3 regions of the Janthinobacterium sp. KBS0711 genome follow, and region 2 is predicted to be linked to each of the others. Evidence: predicted binding sites of a transcription regulator. Region 2 holds the regulator's gene; each other region holds the start of a gene.
The links. The regulator HrcA, encoded in region 2, represses chaperone genes, less so after heat shock. The targets are predictions, from matches to a motif close to TTAGCACTCNNNNNNNNNGAGTGCTAA.
Positions count from the first base shown of each region.

Region 1: rpoH (RNA polymerase sigma factor RpoH) is a predicted target of HrcA. The motif match lies at 3,695-3,721, and genes of this name have one in related genera.
Region 3: groES (co-chaperone GroES) is a predicted target of HrcA. The motif match lies at 1,573-1,599, and genes of this name have one in related genera.

Region 1 covers NZ_LBCO01000018.1:62,564-67,811, forward strand. Annotated here, with positions in the region: gene VM94_RS10020 (MerR family transcriptional regulator) at 1-605, shown strand, start outside; gene ftsY (signal recognition particle-docking protein FtsY) at 770-1,828, shown strand; gene VM94_RS10030 (cell division ATP-binding protein FtsE) at 1,837-2,580, shown strand; gene ftsX (permease-like cell division protein FtsX) at 2,577-3,497, shown strand; gene rpoH (RNA polymerase sigma factor RpoH) at 3,887-4,780, shown strand; gene VM94_RS10045 (hypothetical protein) at 4,870-5,136, opposite strand.
Region 2 covers NZ_LBCO01000024.1:1,021,463-1,026,710, forward strand. Annotated here, with positions in the region: gene VM94_RS17210 (outer membrane protein assembly factor BamE) at 1-234, opposite strand, end outside; gene fur (ferric iron uptake transcriptional regulator) at 431-862, shown strand; gene hrcA (heat-inducible transcriptional repressor HrcA) at 914-1,930, opposite strand; gene VM94_RS17225 (HAD family hydrolase) at 2,032-2,757, opposite strand; gene VM94_RS17230 (hypothetical protein) at 3,002-3,601, shown strand; gene VM94_RS17235 (hypothetical protein) at 3,643-4,224, shown strand; gene mmsB (3-hydroxyisobutyrate dehydrogenase) at 4,412-5,248, opposite strand, start outside.
Region 3 covers NZ_LBCO01000035.1:635,749-640,996, forward strand. Annotated here, with positions in the region: gene VM94_RS26020 (cell division protein ZapA) at 1-139, opposite strand, end outside; gene VM94_RS26025 (DUF904 domain-containing protein) at 139-429, opposite strand; gene VM94_RS26030 (hypothetical protein) at 559-1,305, opposite strand; gene groES (co-chaperone GroES) at 1,840-2,130, shown strand; gene groL (chaperonin GroEL) at 2,181-3,830, shown strand; gene VM94_RS26045 (hypothetical protein) at 4,065-4,541, shown strand; gene VM94_RS26050 (GNAT family N-acetyltransferase) at 4,629-5,186, shown strand.

The DNA.
Region 1 (5,248 bases), on a different contig from region 2:
AACTGGGCGACGCCCTGCGCCAGGCGCTGGCCGTGCTGGGCTTGAAAGCGTTCACCATCGACGTGATCGCCCCCCTCACCGGCATGGTGGGCGAAGCGTGGGCTTGCGGCGACCTGGCCGTGTATGAAGAGCATCTGTATAGCGAAACCTTGCAGACGGTGATGCGCCACGCCATCTTTTCCCTGCCGCAAGCAAGCAGCCCGTCCACGCGCACGCCGCGCATCGTCCTCAGCACCTTGCCGCAGGAGCGTCATGGCCTGGGGCTGCTGATGGCCGAAGCGTTGTGTGCGGCGGCCGGCGCCCATTGCATGTCGCTGGGCGTGGAAACGCCGCTGACGGACATCGTCGCGGCCGCCCGCGCGCAGCGCGCCGATATCGTCGCGCTGTCGTTTTCCAGCGCCAGCAAGCAACGGCAGACGCGCGACAGCCTGCAGCAGCTGCATGCGAACTTGCCGTCAAGCATGGAATTGTGGGCCGGCGGACGCAGTCCCGTGTTGTACCGCCAGCCGCCAGCCTTTTTGCACGTGCTGGACTTGCGGCAAGTCGATGAAAGCATCGCCGACTGGCGCCGCCGCCATCAGGCGCTGGCCCTGCAAACCCACTGAACCGGCTGGAAAGCGCGGCAACTGCGGCGATCTCCGTGGATAGCCGCGCAATGTTGCCAATCGAACAGTAAAGCATGAAGGGCCGGGCGCGCTCTGGTAGAATAGCCGGATCAACAGTGTCCGGCGCCGCCGGGCCTAAGGTCAGCACCCGCCACCACACATCCATGTTTAGTTTCTTCAAGAAAAAACCCATCGCTCCCGAGGCTGCGCCAACCGAGCCCCTCGTCCTTCCCGCCGCCACGCCGCCTGCACCGCAGCCTGCCGCTACGCCCCTGAGCGGCGCGCCGGCCGAGCTCGTGCCTGTGATCGTGGCCGCCGAACCCGAGAAAAAATCGTGGATGACGCGCCTGAAGGCCGGTCTGTCGAAAACCTCGAACACCTTGTCCGTGCTGTTCATCGGCGCAAAGATCGACGATGCCCTGTACGAAGAGCTGGAAGCGGCCTTGCTGATGTCCGACGCGGGCATCGACGCCACGGAATTCCTGCTGACGGAATTGAAGAAAAAGGTCAAGGAAGACAAGCTGCTTGACGCCGCCGCCGTCAAGGCCGCCTTGAAAGTGCTGCTGATCGAGCTGCTCTCGCCGCTGGAAAAGCGCTTCGAGCTGGGCCGCCACAAGCCGCTGGTGATGATGATTTCCGGCGTGAATGGCGCCGGCAAGACCACCACCATCGGCAAGCTGGCCAAGCACATGCAATCGAACAACCAGTCCGTGCTGCTGGCCGCAGGCGACACCTTCCGCGCCGCCGCACGCGAACAGTTGATGGTCTGGGGCGAGCGCAACAACGTTACCGTGATCTCGCAGGAATCTGGCGACCCGGCCGCCGTGGCCTACGACTCCGTGCAATCGGCGAAGGCGCGCGGCATCGACGTGGTCATGGTCGATACGGCGGGACGCTTGCCGACGCAGTTGCACTTGATGGAAGAATTGAAGAAAATCAAGCGCGTGATCGGCAAGGGCATGGATGGCGCGCCGCATGAAACCCTGCTCGTCATCGACGGCAATACGGGCCAGAATGCCCTCACGCAAGTGAAAGCATTTGACGATGCCCTGCAATTGAGCGGCCTGGTGATTACCAAGCTGGACGGTACCGCCAAGGGCGGCGTGCTGGCGGCGATTGCCCGCGTGCGCCCCGTGCCTGTGTATTTCATCGGCATCGGTGAGAAAATTGAAGACTTGCAGCCTTTCGTGGCTGCCGAATTTGTCGAAGCGCTGCTCGGATAAGCCCATACATGATTGAATTTCAGCACGTCTCCAAGCAATACTCCTCCGATGCCGTGGCGCTCAGCGACATTTCGCTCAGTATTGCCAAGGGCGAGCTGGTGTTCCTGGCCGGCCCGTCCGGCGCCGGCAAATCCACCTTGCTGAAAATGATCGCCGCCATGGAACGCCCCACGTCGGGCAAGCTGATCGTCAATGGCCAGGACATGGCCAAGATCAAGCCGGCCGGCGTGCCGTTTTTGCGCCGTAACATGGGCCTGATCTTCCAGCAGCAAAAGTTACTCAACGACCGCTCCATCCTGGCCAACGTCATGCTGCCGCTGCTCGTCGTCGGCGCGCATAAAGTTGCCGCGGAACAGCGCGCGCGCGCCGCGCTCGACAAGGTGGGACTGCTGGACCGCGCCATGGCGCGTCCGCTGTCGCTGTCGGGCGGCGAGCAGCAGCGCGTGTCGATCGCGCGCGCCATCGTCAACCGGCCGCAGATCATCCTGGCCGACGAACCGACGGCCAACCTGGACCGCGCCAGCGCCAACAAGGTGCTCGACGCCCTGAAAGCATTCCACTCGGTGGGCGTGACCTGCCTCATTTCCAGCCATGACGAACAGATGCTCGACGCCGCCGCCCGCGTGATCCACCTGAAAAACGGCCAGCTGGTCGCCATCGACAAGGCCACGCAAGCGCCCGTCTTCGCGCCACCCGATCCCGATTTTGCACCCTCCCCCAACCAGGATGACGCGCAGGGAGAACAGGCATGAGAGGCTGGTTCCGTCAACATCGCTTCGCCCTCGGTTCGGCGCTGATTCATTTGCGCAAGTCGCCAGGCGGCTTTCTATTGAACGTCGTAGTAGTCGCCATCGCCCTGTCGCTCCCGTTCGCCGGCTTGACCATGCTCGACAATGTACGCCCGATGTCGGAACAGATGTCGGTCGACCCGGAAATCAGCGTCTTCCTGAAGATCGACACGCCGCGCGAGCAAGCCGTGGCCCTGGCCAGCGCCATGCGCAAGATCGTCGGCGAGCAAAAGGCGAAGATCGTCTTCATCCCCCGCGAACAGGCGCTCGACACCCTGAAAGACAAGAATGGACTGGCCGACGTACTGAGCACACTGGGCGACAATCCCCTGCCCGACAGCTATGTGCTGAAACTCGACGCCTTCAGCAGCGCCAGCGAAGCGCAGGACGTCGATGCGGTGGCGGAACAGCTGCGCCACTTGCCCGGCGTGGAATCGGCGCAAGTCGATTCGGCCTGGGTCAAGCGCCTGGCTGCCCTGCTGGGCGTGCTGCGCCTGGTGCTGCTGCTGCTGGCCATCACCCTGGGCGTGGCCGTGATCGCCGTGGTCTTCAACACCATCCGCCTGCAGGTGATGCAGCAGCGCGATGAAATCAGCATCTCGAAACTGATCGGCGCGACGGACACTTTCATCCACCGCCCCTTCTATTACACGGGCGCCCTGCTGGGCCTGTGCGCCGGCGCGCTGGCCCTGGGCGCCGTGGCGCTGGCCTTGCAGCCGCTGAATACCGCGATTGCCGAGTTTGCCCGCCTGTATGCGTCCGAATTCCAGCTGGTGCCGCTGGCGCCGCTGCCGATGGCCGGCTTGCTGGCCGTCAGCGCCAGCCTGGGCCTGATCGGCGCCTTCCTCTGCGTGCAGCGCCACCTGGCGCGCCTGAACTGACCCTCTTTCCATGGCGGCGCTCCTGGCGCCGCCATGCGTCCCATATTGCTGCTATCTTGATAATAAGCAAGTATTCTTAAGGCTCGCTTCAGCCAGAGGCCGTAGACTAACTACGTTGTCGTGAAGCGCTATCTGGATATATATCAAGCATTACATCGCCATAGTATTTAGGCTATCAGGACGATTAAATGTGCTGATTGGCACTCTCAAGCAGAGAGTGCTAATATAGGGACATACCAAGAGCAGAAGCGCCATGGACGCCAGATGAAGATGGTGCCGCGCTCTGCAAAGTACAAGACCGAATACGCAAGACCGAACAGACAAACGGACCACGTCGCGTGACGTGGCCAACTGGAACAAAGCAAGACTACGAGGGAGAAAACATGACTATGATGTCCGCAACGTCCGCATTGGTTCCGACCAAAAGTAATGCGCTGGGCCTCGGGTTCACTGGCAATCTGGGCAATATTGACGCCTATATCTCGGCCGTGAACCGCCTGCCCATGTTGACCCATGACGAAGAAATTTCGCTGGCGACACGCCTGCGCGAAAAAAATGACCTGGCCGCCGCGCAAGAACTGGTGCTGTCGCACCTGCGCCTGGTGGTCTCGATTGCCCGTGGCTACCTGGGCTATGGCTTGCCGCATGCCGACCTGATTCAGGAAGGCAATATCGGCTTGATGAAAGCGGTGAAACGTTTCGATCCGGACCAGGGCGTGCGCCTGGTGTCGTACGCCATGCACTGGGTGAAAGCCGAGATGCACGAGTACATCCTGAAAAACTGGCGCCTGGTCAAGGTTGCGACGACGAAGGCGCAGCGCAAGCTGTTCTTCAACCTGCGCAGCCACAAGACAGGCCTGGACGCGATGACGCCGAAGCAGATCGATGCGCTGGCCAAGCTGCTCGACGTAAAGCGCGAAGAAGTGATCGAGATGGAAACGCGCTTGAGCGGCCGCGACATCGCGCTGGAATCGCCAACCGACGATGAAGACGACAAGTTTTCGCCGATCGCCTACCTGTCGTCGGAGCAAAGCGAGCCGACCAAGGTGCTGGAAGCGGAACAAGTGACGCGTCTGCAATCGGAAGGCCTGGAAACGGCCTTGAGCAAGCTCGACGCCCGTTCGCGCCGCATCATCGAAGCGCGCTGGCTGGCCAACGACGACGGTTCCGGCGCCACCCTGCACGCGCTGGCGGAAGAGTTCGGCGTATCGGCCGAACGCATCCGCCAGATCGAAGTGGCGGCGCTGAAAAAAATGAAGGGCGCCCTGGCCGCCTGGGTGTAATCACAAGCAATGCCGCAATGCAAAAGGCGCCGCAAGGCGCCTTTTGGTTTTATAACTGATATTTATCAACAGATAAACATTGTCAGCCCTTACGCTGCAGCCAGGCCCTTGACGAGGACTTCGGCAACCAATTCATTCAGATCCGCGCCGCGTTCCTTGGCCAGGGTCTGCAATTGCAACACCAGATCGCTGTTCAGCTTGACGGCGAATGGCACCAGGCCCAAGGCCTGATCGCGCTTGCGCTGCTCGCGGCGGTCGACGACCACCGCTTCCTTACCGAATGCACCGGCGCCGGGAACACTCATCTTTCCCATCAGTTTCTTGGCATCGCTTTTGGCCAGGTCGGTTTTTTTCATGGTTGTTTCCTGATTTTCAAAACAGCCATTTTACGCAGTAATCGGCGCGCCGCGTGGCCGGCGCGTCAATTCATCGGCAGCACGCCAATAGTGCGCCTGAAAAATATCATTT
Region 2 (5,248 bases):
CGTCATGCCCACTTTCAACTGGGCCAGCATCTCTTCCGAGACAAAGTTGCCTTGTTGAATGTCAGGACGGTAGGGCGAGAAGAACCACATGAATTTTTGCAGCGGCGTAATGGTCGTCGTTTGTGCGCCCTGTTCCGGGACTACTTCCTTGCCTTCTTTTTGAGCAGCTGCCGGCTTTTCGCCCAGGATGCCACGGCTGGCGCAGCCGGACATGGCCAGCGCGACACAGACCATGCCTGCCACGACTGGTGCTCGAAATGAAATACGGTGCCAGAGAGATGGCAATACAGCCGGTGTTACGCGCATAAATGACCTCAATTGGATGAACAAAACGCCAGGAGTGACCGGCCCGCCAAAAAAAAGCATATTTTGGCACTCCCCGACAAAACGCTATATGATAAAGCACCTGACCCACATACGAGCAACAAACATGAGTAACAATCCTAGTGATCTCAAGGCAAGCGGCCTGAAAGCCACCCTGCCACGGCTGAAGATACTCGATATCTTCCAGAGTAGCCCGGTACGCCACCTGACCGCGGAAGACGTGTATAAAATTCTGCTGGCCGATAATATGGATGTCGGCTTGGCAACTGTCTACCGCGTTCTGACCCAATTCGAACAGGCAGGCTTGCTCAACCGCAACCATTTTGAAACCGGCAAGGCGATTTTCGAACTCAACGAAGGCTCCCACCACGATCATCTGGTATGCCTCGACTGTGGCCGGGTCGAAGAATTCTTCGACGAAGAAATCGAAATCCGCCAGCAAAAAGTGGCCGAAGAGCGCGGCTTCAAGATCGCCGAACACGCCCTGGCCATCTACGGCAACTGCACCAAGACAGCTTGCCCGCACAAAACAGCCTGACCCACGCCGGCCATTCCCGCAAGGGGCCGGCCGGCGCAGCATTGAACCGCATCAATGATGGCTGAGTGCGCTTGACAGCAACTTGGCCGTGATATCGACAATCGGGATGACGCGCTCGTAAGCCATGCGCGTCGGTCCGATCACTCCCAACGTTCCCACGATCTTGCCGTTGACTTCATACGGCGCCGTCACCACGCTCATTTCATCCATCGGCACCAGGTTCGATTCGCCGCCGATGAAAATCTGCACGCCCGTCGCCTTGCTCGACACGTCGAGCAGCTGCATCAAGCCCGTCTTTTGCTCGAACATGTCGAACATCTGGCGCAGCGAATGCATGTTCGATGACAGATCGCTCACGCTGAGCAAGTTGCGCTCGCCGGAAATCACCATGTCGTCGCTATGGTCGGCCATCGCCTCGCTGCCCGCTTCCACGGCCGCCTGCATCAGGCTGCCCATGTCGTCGCGCAACTGGCGCAATTCGCCCTGCAGGCGCACGCGCACGGCGTCGAATGACAAGCCGCCATAATTCTGATTGATGTAATTGGCCGATTGCACCAGTTGCGCCGGCGTATAGTCGGCCTCCGTCAACAGCAGGCGGTTCTGCACGTCGCCGCCGGGCGCGACGATGACGAGCAGGATGCGTTTTTCGGACAGGCGCAGGAATTCGATTTGCTGGAACACGGATTCGCGGCGCGGGCTGAGCACGACGCCGGCAAACTGCGACAGCGACGACAACATCTGCGCCGCGTTGGCGATGGTTTTTTGCGGCTGCGGCGTCTGCAGGCGCATGCGCGACTCCACCAGATGCTCGTCCAGGTGCCGGACGGTCAGCAAGGTGTCGACAAAGATGCGGTAGCCGCGCGGCGTGGGGATGCGTCCGGCCGAGGTATGCGGACTGGACACATAACCGAGCTCTTCCAGATCGGCCATGATGTTGCGGATCGTGGCCGGCGACAGGTCGAGGCCGGAAATTTTCGACAAGGCGCGCGAACCGACCGGCAGGCCGTCGGCGATATATCGCTCGACCAGGGCTTTCAGCAGTGTTTGGGCACGTGTATCGAGTTGCATGGTGTTCTATTTAGAAAGTATTTTGTTAAGCAAGCGGCAACGAAAGCGGCCGAACGTGCAGCAACAGCGCCTATTATGCACGTTCGCCCGTCCCGCGGCGATCAATCTTCCAGTTGCCCCTGCAGCCACAGCAGCAATTCATCAAAGTTGGCGCAGATGGCGTCGGGCTGCACGCCGGCGGCCAGGTTGGCGTCGCTGCCCTTGCGGTTCATCCACACGGCACGCATGCCCGCCCCTTGCGCCCCCGTCACATCGAAATACAGGTCATCGCCGACATACACGGCCTCGTGGGGCGCCACGCCCAGCGCGGCGCAACCGGCCAGGAAGATGCTGGCGTCAGGCTTGGCGACGCCAAAGTCGCTGGCGGCAATCGACACTTTAAAATGCTGTGCCAGGCCGATAATTTCAAGGTCCGCATTGCCATTCGAGATGGAGCCGACCAGCATGCGCTGGCCCATCCAGGCCAGGCCCGGCAAGACATCGTCATACGGCTGGACGCGATGACGGGCCGCCAGGAACTGCGCGATGGCGCCGTCGACGAGGGCGGGATCCTCGCCGGCAGCTTCGAAGGCGGTCAGCAGGCCAGCGCGGCGCAACTCGATCAGGTTGCCATGGAAATGCGGTTGATCATTGAGCATGGCCAGGCGGTGCTGGCGCAGCACCTCGATGGAAAACTGCTGCGCCACCTTGGGCGCATGCGCGGCCAGCCAGTCGTGCAGCAAGGTTTCGGCGGCGGCAATCACGGGCGCGATGGGCCACAAGGTATCGTCGAGGTCGAACAGGATGGCCTTGGGCGGCACGGCAGGTTTTACAGGGGCAAGGGACATGGGATTCACGGTGGATGCCGCGCCACAGTGCGCAGCCTGCGTCTATTGTCGCATTGATCGCCGCCGCCGACATGGCTGCGCCCCCGTGAAATGGGGCCGGGCCAGCGCTTCCCGGCGAAAAATTGTTACAGGGTGATACAAGGCAAGATCATTCAGCTTGCCAGATAGACTAAAATAGGCGCCATTCCAATGCGGCGCCAGCGTCCGCGTTGCGCTACCCAACCTAATTCGTTTTGGAGAATGTATGAAAAATTTGTACCTGCGCTCGATGCTGGCGGCGGCTTGCGCCGTCACATTGGCAGCCTGCGGCGGCAGCGGCGGCAACCTGTATCTGAGTGGCCAAGTGTCCAATCTGGCAAAAGATGGCCTGATTCTCCTGAATGATGGCGAACGCTTGCCTGTCTCCGCAGGCCAGACCTCCTTTGTTTTCACCAAGCTGGTCAATACCGATGACCGCTACGACATCAGCATCGCGCAGCAGCCAAAAGGCGCCGTTTGCAAGATTACCAATGGCGCAGGCAAGGCATCGAGCTATTCCGTGACCACGGCTTTCGTCAGCTGCGAAACCAATACCTACCCGCTGAGCGGCACGATCACAGGCCTGACCGCGGACGGCTTGACCCTGGCCATTGGCAGCACCACCACCAGCCCGCTGAAAGGCAGCACGAGCTATACGTTCCCGAATGTCAATGACGGCATTGCCTACAATATTTCCATCGCGACGTATCCAACGGGCCAGACGTGCAAGTTCGTAGGCTCTGCCAGCGCCAACGGCCGCGATGTCGTCGGCACCATGGGTTCAGCCGCCACGACCGGCGCCGCACTGAACTGCACGGCGCTGTAAGCCACGCGATTCGTCACCACTATATTGGATTGGAGAAATACATGAAGTTATCCTGCCTGCGCCCACTCGCCGCGCTGCTGTTGACCCTGGGACTGGCTGCTTGCGGCGGCAAGGCCTCGTATGATGTCAGTGGCACCATCAGCAATTTGAACACCGACGGCCTGGTCCTGGCCAACGGCGGCGTCAATCTCCCGATTAAATCGGGCCAGACCTCGTTTACCTTTGCCAAGCGCATCGACTATGGCACCGACTACAACATCACCGTGCAGAGCCAGCCAGCCCACATGACTTGCGCCGTCAGCGGCGGCACCGGTTCGGCCGGTCACTACCTGAGCATCCAGGCAGCGGTCTCATGCACGCAAAATAGTTATACGGTAGGCGGCACGGTGACTGGCCTGACAGCCGACGGCCTGATCCTGATCTACGGCAATGCGCAAACCGCTGTGGCCAAGGACAGCACGACCTTCACCATGGGAACGCGTGTCCCCTATGGCGACACCTATGGCATCAGCGTATTTGCCCAGCCAACTGGCTTGAAATGCAACGTGGTAGGAGACACCGGCGTCGGCGTCATGGGCGAAGCGAACGTCACCACCGTGCAGATCGCCTGCACTCCGGGCTAACGCTGTAGCGCTGGCAGCCGCCACGCGGCTGCCAGGAAGAGATATCACAGAAATCTATAGTTGATATTCTAAAGATAAATTGGAGTTATATGTGGCGATGCAGCATAATGCATCTGTCTCCTCCAACTCTTCCAAGAATTGGATTTAGCCCGCTTTTACCAGCGGGCTTTTTTTTGCCCAAAATTCCTCAGGCAGGTTTATTCAAGCCGGGCTGCAGCATCTGCACGATGCTGGAGAAATCCTGCTGCGCATACCCCGCTTGCGCATGCATCTGGTACAACTGGCGCACCAAGCCTCCCAAGGGCGTGGGCGCGTTCGCCGACAGGGCCGACTGCTGCGCCAAACCCAGGTCTTTCAGCATCAGCGCCGTGCCGAAGCCGCCCGTGTAATTGCGCGAAGCGGGCGTACCGTCCATGACGCCGGGCCACGGGTTGTACACTTCCAGGGTCCAGTTGCGGCCCGAACTCTTGGCCATGATGTCGGACAGGACTTTCGGATCGAGGCCATGCGCCACGCCCAGGTTCAAGGCCTCGGCCGTGCCCGCCATCAAGATACCCAGCAGCATGTTGTTGCAAATCTTCGCCACCTGGCCCGCACCCGCCTCGCCCGCATGGAAGATATTCTTGCCCATCTTTTCCAGCAGAGGACGCGCCTGCTGCAAGGCCGCTTCGCTGCCGCCAACGATGAAAGTCAGAGTGCCGGCTGCCGCGCCCGCCGTGCCGCCCGAGACGGGCGCATCGATCATGGCAAAGCCGCGCTCGCTGGCCGCCTGCGCCACTTGCCGCGCCACATCGGCGGCGATGGTGCTGCAATCGATGAACAGGGCACCGGGCTTGGCCGAGTCGAGCACGCCGCCGGCCGCCAAGTACAGTTCCTGCACGTGCTTGTTGGCTGGCAGCATCGTGATGACGGCGTCGGCCGTCTGCACGGCCGCGCTGGCGGAAGCAGCCGCCGTGGCGCCCGCCTCGACCAGCGACGCCACGGCCGCTGGCGCCAGGTCGAACACTGACACGTGGAAGCCGGC
Region 3 (5,248 bases), on a different contig from region 2:
CCTTGACCTTGCCCGCGTCGCGGATGGCTTTCATTTTGCTATCGAGATAGATCGCCGCTTCGCGCAGCGCGCGCTCTTCGCCGTCGCGGCACACCATGCTGTAGGACTGGCCCATGATATTGACATCGACACGCGGCATTACGCTTCCTTCTCGTTCTCGGCAATATAGGCGCCCGCTTCCGAAGCGGCTTGCTCCAGGCCGGCTTGCACCAGTTCGGGAATCTTTTCCAGCAAGGCCTCGACCCGCTCCTGCGCTTCGCGCATGCGCTGCACATACAGGGCGTTCTCGGCGGCCAGCGCGGCATTGTCCTTGCGCAGTTGCGCGTTTTCACGACGCAGCGCATGGGTCATTTCGGCCAGCAGGCCTATTTTGTCGGATAATTCGTTGAATTCGGAAATCATCCCGCCACTATAGGGCGGACGCTCCATGGGCGTCAATCGAATCACGCCGCTGTCACACATATTTACATCAATGCAGGGCAGTTGGCGGACAATACACACTTTTTCCGGCGCTTTTCGCCAAGTGCGCGCATCTTCCGGCGCCGCGATGGCAGCGTTTTACTCGTCGACGTAATCGGGTTCGATATCGAGTCCGCCATAGCGGTTTTCGCAAGAGCGGCGCGTCAGCGTCTGTTGTCCACCCTTGCCATCAAGCACCATTGTCAAATCGCGGCAAGTACGGCTGTAGCTGCCAGGTTTGGCGTCCGTGCCCGAGGGCGTCAGGCGCACTGCCAGCGGTACGACATTGCCCAGTCCCTTGTTGCTCCACTGGCGCGTCTTGCCATCCTCTTCATCTTTCACGGTGCGCACGGCCGCCTTCAGCAGCGATGCTTGCTCTTTCGCGTTCAGCTTGGCGACCGTCACGTCGGACAGGAAAGGCGGATACACGACGGGCGCCGGGTCCTTGCCCTGCACATCCCAGCGGCCGCTGCTCTGCGAACAGGTGCGGCGGCTCAAGTCCTGCGTTTTGCCAGCCGCCGTGACGACGAATTTCAAGTCGCGGCACACATGCGCCTTCAGGCTGTGCTCCGTCATGCCGGAGTTGCTGAAGTTATATGTCACTTTCACCAGCACGCCGCTGTCGCCGCCGTTGTCCCACACGTGCGCTTCCTGGTCGTCGTCATCCTTGTTCAGATCGTTGAACAGGTCACCCAGCAGCGTTTCCTTTTGCTGCGGCGTCAGGGCCGCCACGGAGATCTCGTCGACGATGGTGGGCGTTTGCGCGGCGGCATTGCCCAGGCAGGCGAGACCGATGAGGGTGGCGCCCAGCAGGCGCAGGGCGGGACGGGAAGTGATCGATGGCATGGTGTGCTTTCTCGTGCAGATGAGGATATGTGGCGATATTGATATGCAATTACAATCATCTTATCAAAGTCCATAGTAAAACTCTGTTTCCTGTGCGTACAGGAACGCCCTTCGCCTGGCGGGCATGCTAGAGTCGCGCCTGTTGCTGACGCCCGGGAACGAGGCTTGCGTTTGCGCAAACCCTGCGTAAATGCAGGCTGCGCTGAACGTCTAAGCTTATCTTCCCGGAGAATAAGCCCTTGAATAAGCCCCCTACCGTCCCTATAATTAGCACTCGTTAGTAGAGAGTGCTAACAAACTCTTTCGTAGCAATCCTCAGGACATGATGGTGTCTGCCGGGCAACAGCAGGGAACGCTACGCGGCGGGCGACGCCGCGATGCCACCACTGCCTAGCTGGCACGCACTCGATGACATGGGGTTTGCTTGACCGTTGCGGGCTGCTTTCAACGGCGGTCACTGAAAGCACGCCTGGCGCTGTGCCAGGCATGTATTCATTTAGCAACACCTATCCATTGAACTTTAAGGAGTTTTGTATGAATCTGCGCCCATTGAACGATCGCGTCATCGTCAAACGCCTCGACCAGGAAACCAAAACTGCGTCCGGCCTCATCATTCCTGATGCAGCTGCTGAAAAACCGGATCAAGGCGAAGTCCTTGCCGTAGGCAATGGCAAGATTCTCGACGACGGCAAAGTGCGTCCTCTGGATGTCAAAGTGGGCGACCGCGTCCTGTTCGGCAAGTACGCTGGCCAAACCGTCAAAGTTGACGGCGATGAGCTGCTGGTCATGCGCGAAGAAGACATCATGGCGATCGTCGTCAAGTAATTGTTTCCACGTTGTAGACAGATACATCCCGAAACTCAGGAGAATTGAACATGGCAGCTAAAGAAGTAGTATTCGGCGACGCAGCGCGCGCCAAGATGGTCGAAGGCGTCAATATCCTCGCCAACGCAGTCAAAGTCACCTTGGGCCCGAAAGGCCGCAACGTCGTTCTGGAGCGCTCGTTCGGCGCCCCTACCGTCACCAAGGATGGTGTGTCGGTAGCGAAAGAAGTTGAACTCAAAGACAAGCTCATGAACATGGGCGCGCAAATGGTCAAGGAAGTTGCTTCCCGCACCAGCGACAACGCCGGCGACGGCACCACCACCGCAACCGTGCTGGCACAAGCCATCGTGCGCGAAGGCATGAAGTTCGTTGCCGCCGGCATGAACCCGATGGACCTGAAGCGCGGTATCGACAAAGCTGTTGCAGCAACCGTCGAAGAACTGGCGAAAATCGCCCGTCCTTGCACCACGACCAAAGAAATCGCCCAAGTTGGCGCGATCTCGGCGAACTCGGACTACTCGATCGGCGAGCGTATCGCTGAAGCGATGGAAAAAGTCGGCAAAGAAGGCGTCATCACCGTAGAAGACGGCAAGTCGCTGAACGACGAGCTGGACATCGTTGAAGGCATGCAGTTCGACCGCGGCTACCTGTCGCCATACTTCATCAACAACCCAGAGAAACAAGTTGCCGTACTGGACAGCCCATTCGTCCTGCTGTGCGACAAGAAAATCTCGAACATCCGTGACCTGCTGCCGGTACTGGAACAAGTCGCAAAAGCTGGCCGTCCACTGCTGATCATCGCAGAAGACATCGAAGGCGAAGCGCTGGCCACCCTGGTTGTGAACAACATCCGCGGCATCCTGAAAACTTGCGCAGTGAAAGCACCTGGCTTCGGCGACCGCCGCAAAGCCATGCTGGAAGACATCGCTGTCCTGACCGGCGGCCAAGTGATCGCTGAAGAAGTCGGCCTGACCCTGGAAAAAGTGACCCTGGCCGAACTGGGCCAAGCGAAACGCATCGAAGTGGGCAAGGAAAATACCATCGTCATCGATGGCGCCGGCGAAGCTGCCTCGATCGAAGCACGCGTGAAACAAGTGCGTGTACAGATCGAAGAAGCGACCTCGGACTACGACCGTGAAAAACTGCAAGAGCGCGTCGCCAAACTGGCTGGCGGCGTTGCCGTGATCAAGGTTGGCGCAGCCACCGAAGTCGAAATGAAAGAGAAAAAAGCCCGCGTTGAAGATGCACTGCACGCAACCCGCGCTGCCGTGGAAGAAGGCATCGTGCCAGGCGGCGGCGTAGCCCTGCTGCGCGCACGCGCCAACATCACGGTCAAGGGCGACAATCCTGATCAAGACGCTGGTATCAAGATCGTCCTGCGCGCAATGGAAGAGCCACTGCGCATGATCGTGCAAAACGCTGGCGAAGAAGCTTCGGTCGTCGTGGCAGCCGTACTGGCTGGCACGGGCAACTACGGCTACAACGCTGCCAACGGCACGTATGGCGACATGGTTGAAATGGGCGTCCTGGACCCAGCCAAAGTGACCCGTTCGGCGCTGCAAAACGCCGCTTCGATCGCTTCGCTGATGCTGACAACCGACTGCATGGTCTGCGAAATCGCTGACGACAAAGCAGGCGGCGGCATGGGCGGCGGCATGGGTGGTATGGGCGGCATGGGCGGCATGGACGGCATGATGTAATGTCCGGTGGCCAGTCGCGCAGGCGACGGCGCGACTGGCCGCATACGCCGCGACAGGGCTGGCAGACCAAAAGCTGTCAGCGCCTCCCCGGCGGCCCCGAAAGCCACCTTCTACGGAAGGTGGCTTTTTTTCGTCCATGGATTTGGCAAACCCGTTGGCAAGCCCGGCGATTGCCGGCCTGTGCGTTTTGCTTTAGCATGGCCGCCATCGTCCCTCTTTCTCACGCCCACCATCATGCCGCCACGCGCCTCTTCTTCCAAAACCACCATCATCGCCGGCATCCTGGCTGGCTTGCTGGCCGCCGGGCTCGGCGCTTTTTACGTGCACCAGCAGTCCGCGCCGCACGGTGACAATGCCCCGGCCGCGAGCGGCAACACGGCGGCGCAAGAGCAGAACGCGCGCGCCGTCGACGCCTTGATGGCATTGCCTGAAATCAAGGCCTGGTCGGCGCATATCGAAAAAACCTCCGGCGGCCGCGCCCATGGCGCCGTGATGGAAACGTCGCCAGAAGCACGCCTCATCGACGGCCAGCCTTACTATGACTTGAACTTTGTGGAAAACACGCCGGACGCGGCGCACCGCTGGGAGAGTTTCGTCGTCTCCCAAGATGGCAAGCGCATCCTCGTCGACGACGTCGTCAGCGGCGACCTGATCAGCCTGGAACAATGGCGCAAGGACAACGCGCCCATGCAGCGCATCGCCACGCAGTAACTCCCTACGCCGGCGAGCCTTGCGGCGGGACGCCTGCGTTGCAGCGCAAGCTTTACTTTCTGGCATCGAAGACCGATACTCGCCCACATGCCCGCCATCACTGTCCGCCCCCTCACGCCAGACGACGCCAGCGCCTACCGCGCGCTGCGCCTGGCCGGCATTACCGAACTGCCTGCCGCCTTCTGCACCACGCATGCGGCGGAAAGCGGCTTGCCGCTGGCACAGATAGCCGGGCGCTTGCGCGCCACATCGTACCAAATAATATTTGGCGCTTTCGACAAGGAACAATTGATCGGCATTGCCGGCCTGCGCCGCGAACCGATTGCCGTCGTGCATGACAAGGCCAGTCTGTGGAGCGTGTACGTGGCGTCGCAGGCGCGCGGGCGCGGCGCGGGACGGCAACTGGTGCAGGCGGCCATCGCGCACGCCTGCAGCGTGCCCGAACTGGCCCGCGTGCGCCTGGCCGTGGTGCAGGACAACCACGCGGCATTGACCCTGTACCTGGCTTGCGGTTTTACCCTCGAGGACAGTCCCGCATCGGATGGCATGCTGCAAATGCAACTATTACTGCCCCGCCCTGCCCGTGCAAGTGCCGAAAGTAATGTCTTTATGAAAATCAATACCTTACAAATCCCTGCGAAATAGCGGACAGGCCGTTTTTTCTGTTGCAAGCAAACGCGGCAGGCCTTAGCATCGCGGCTTACAAA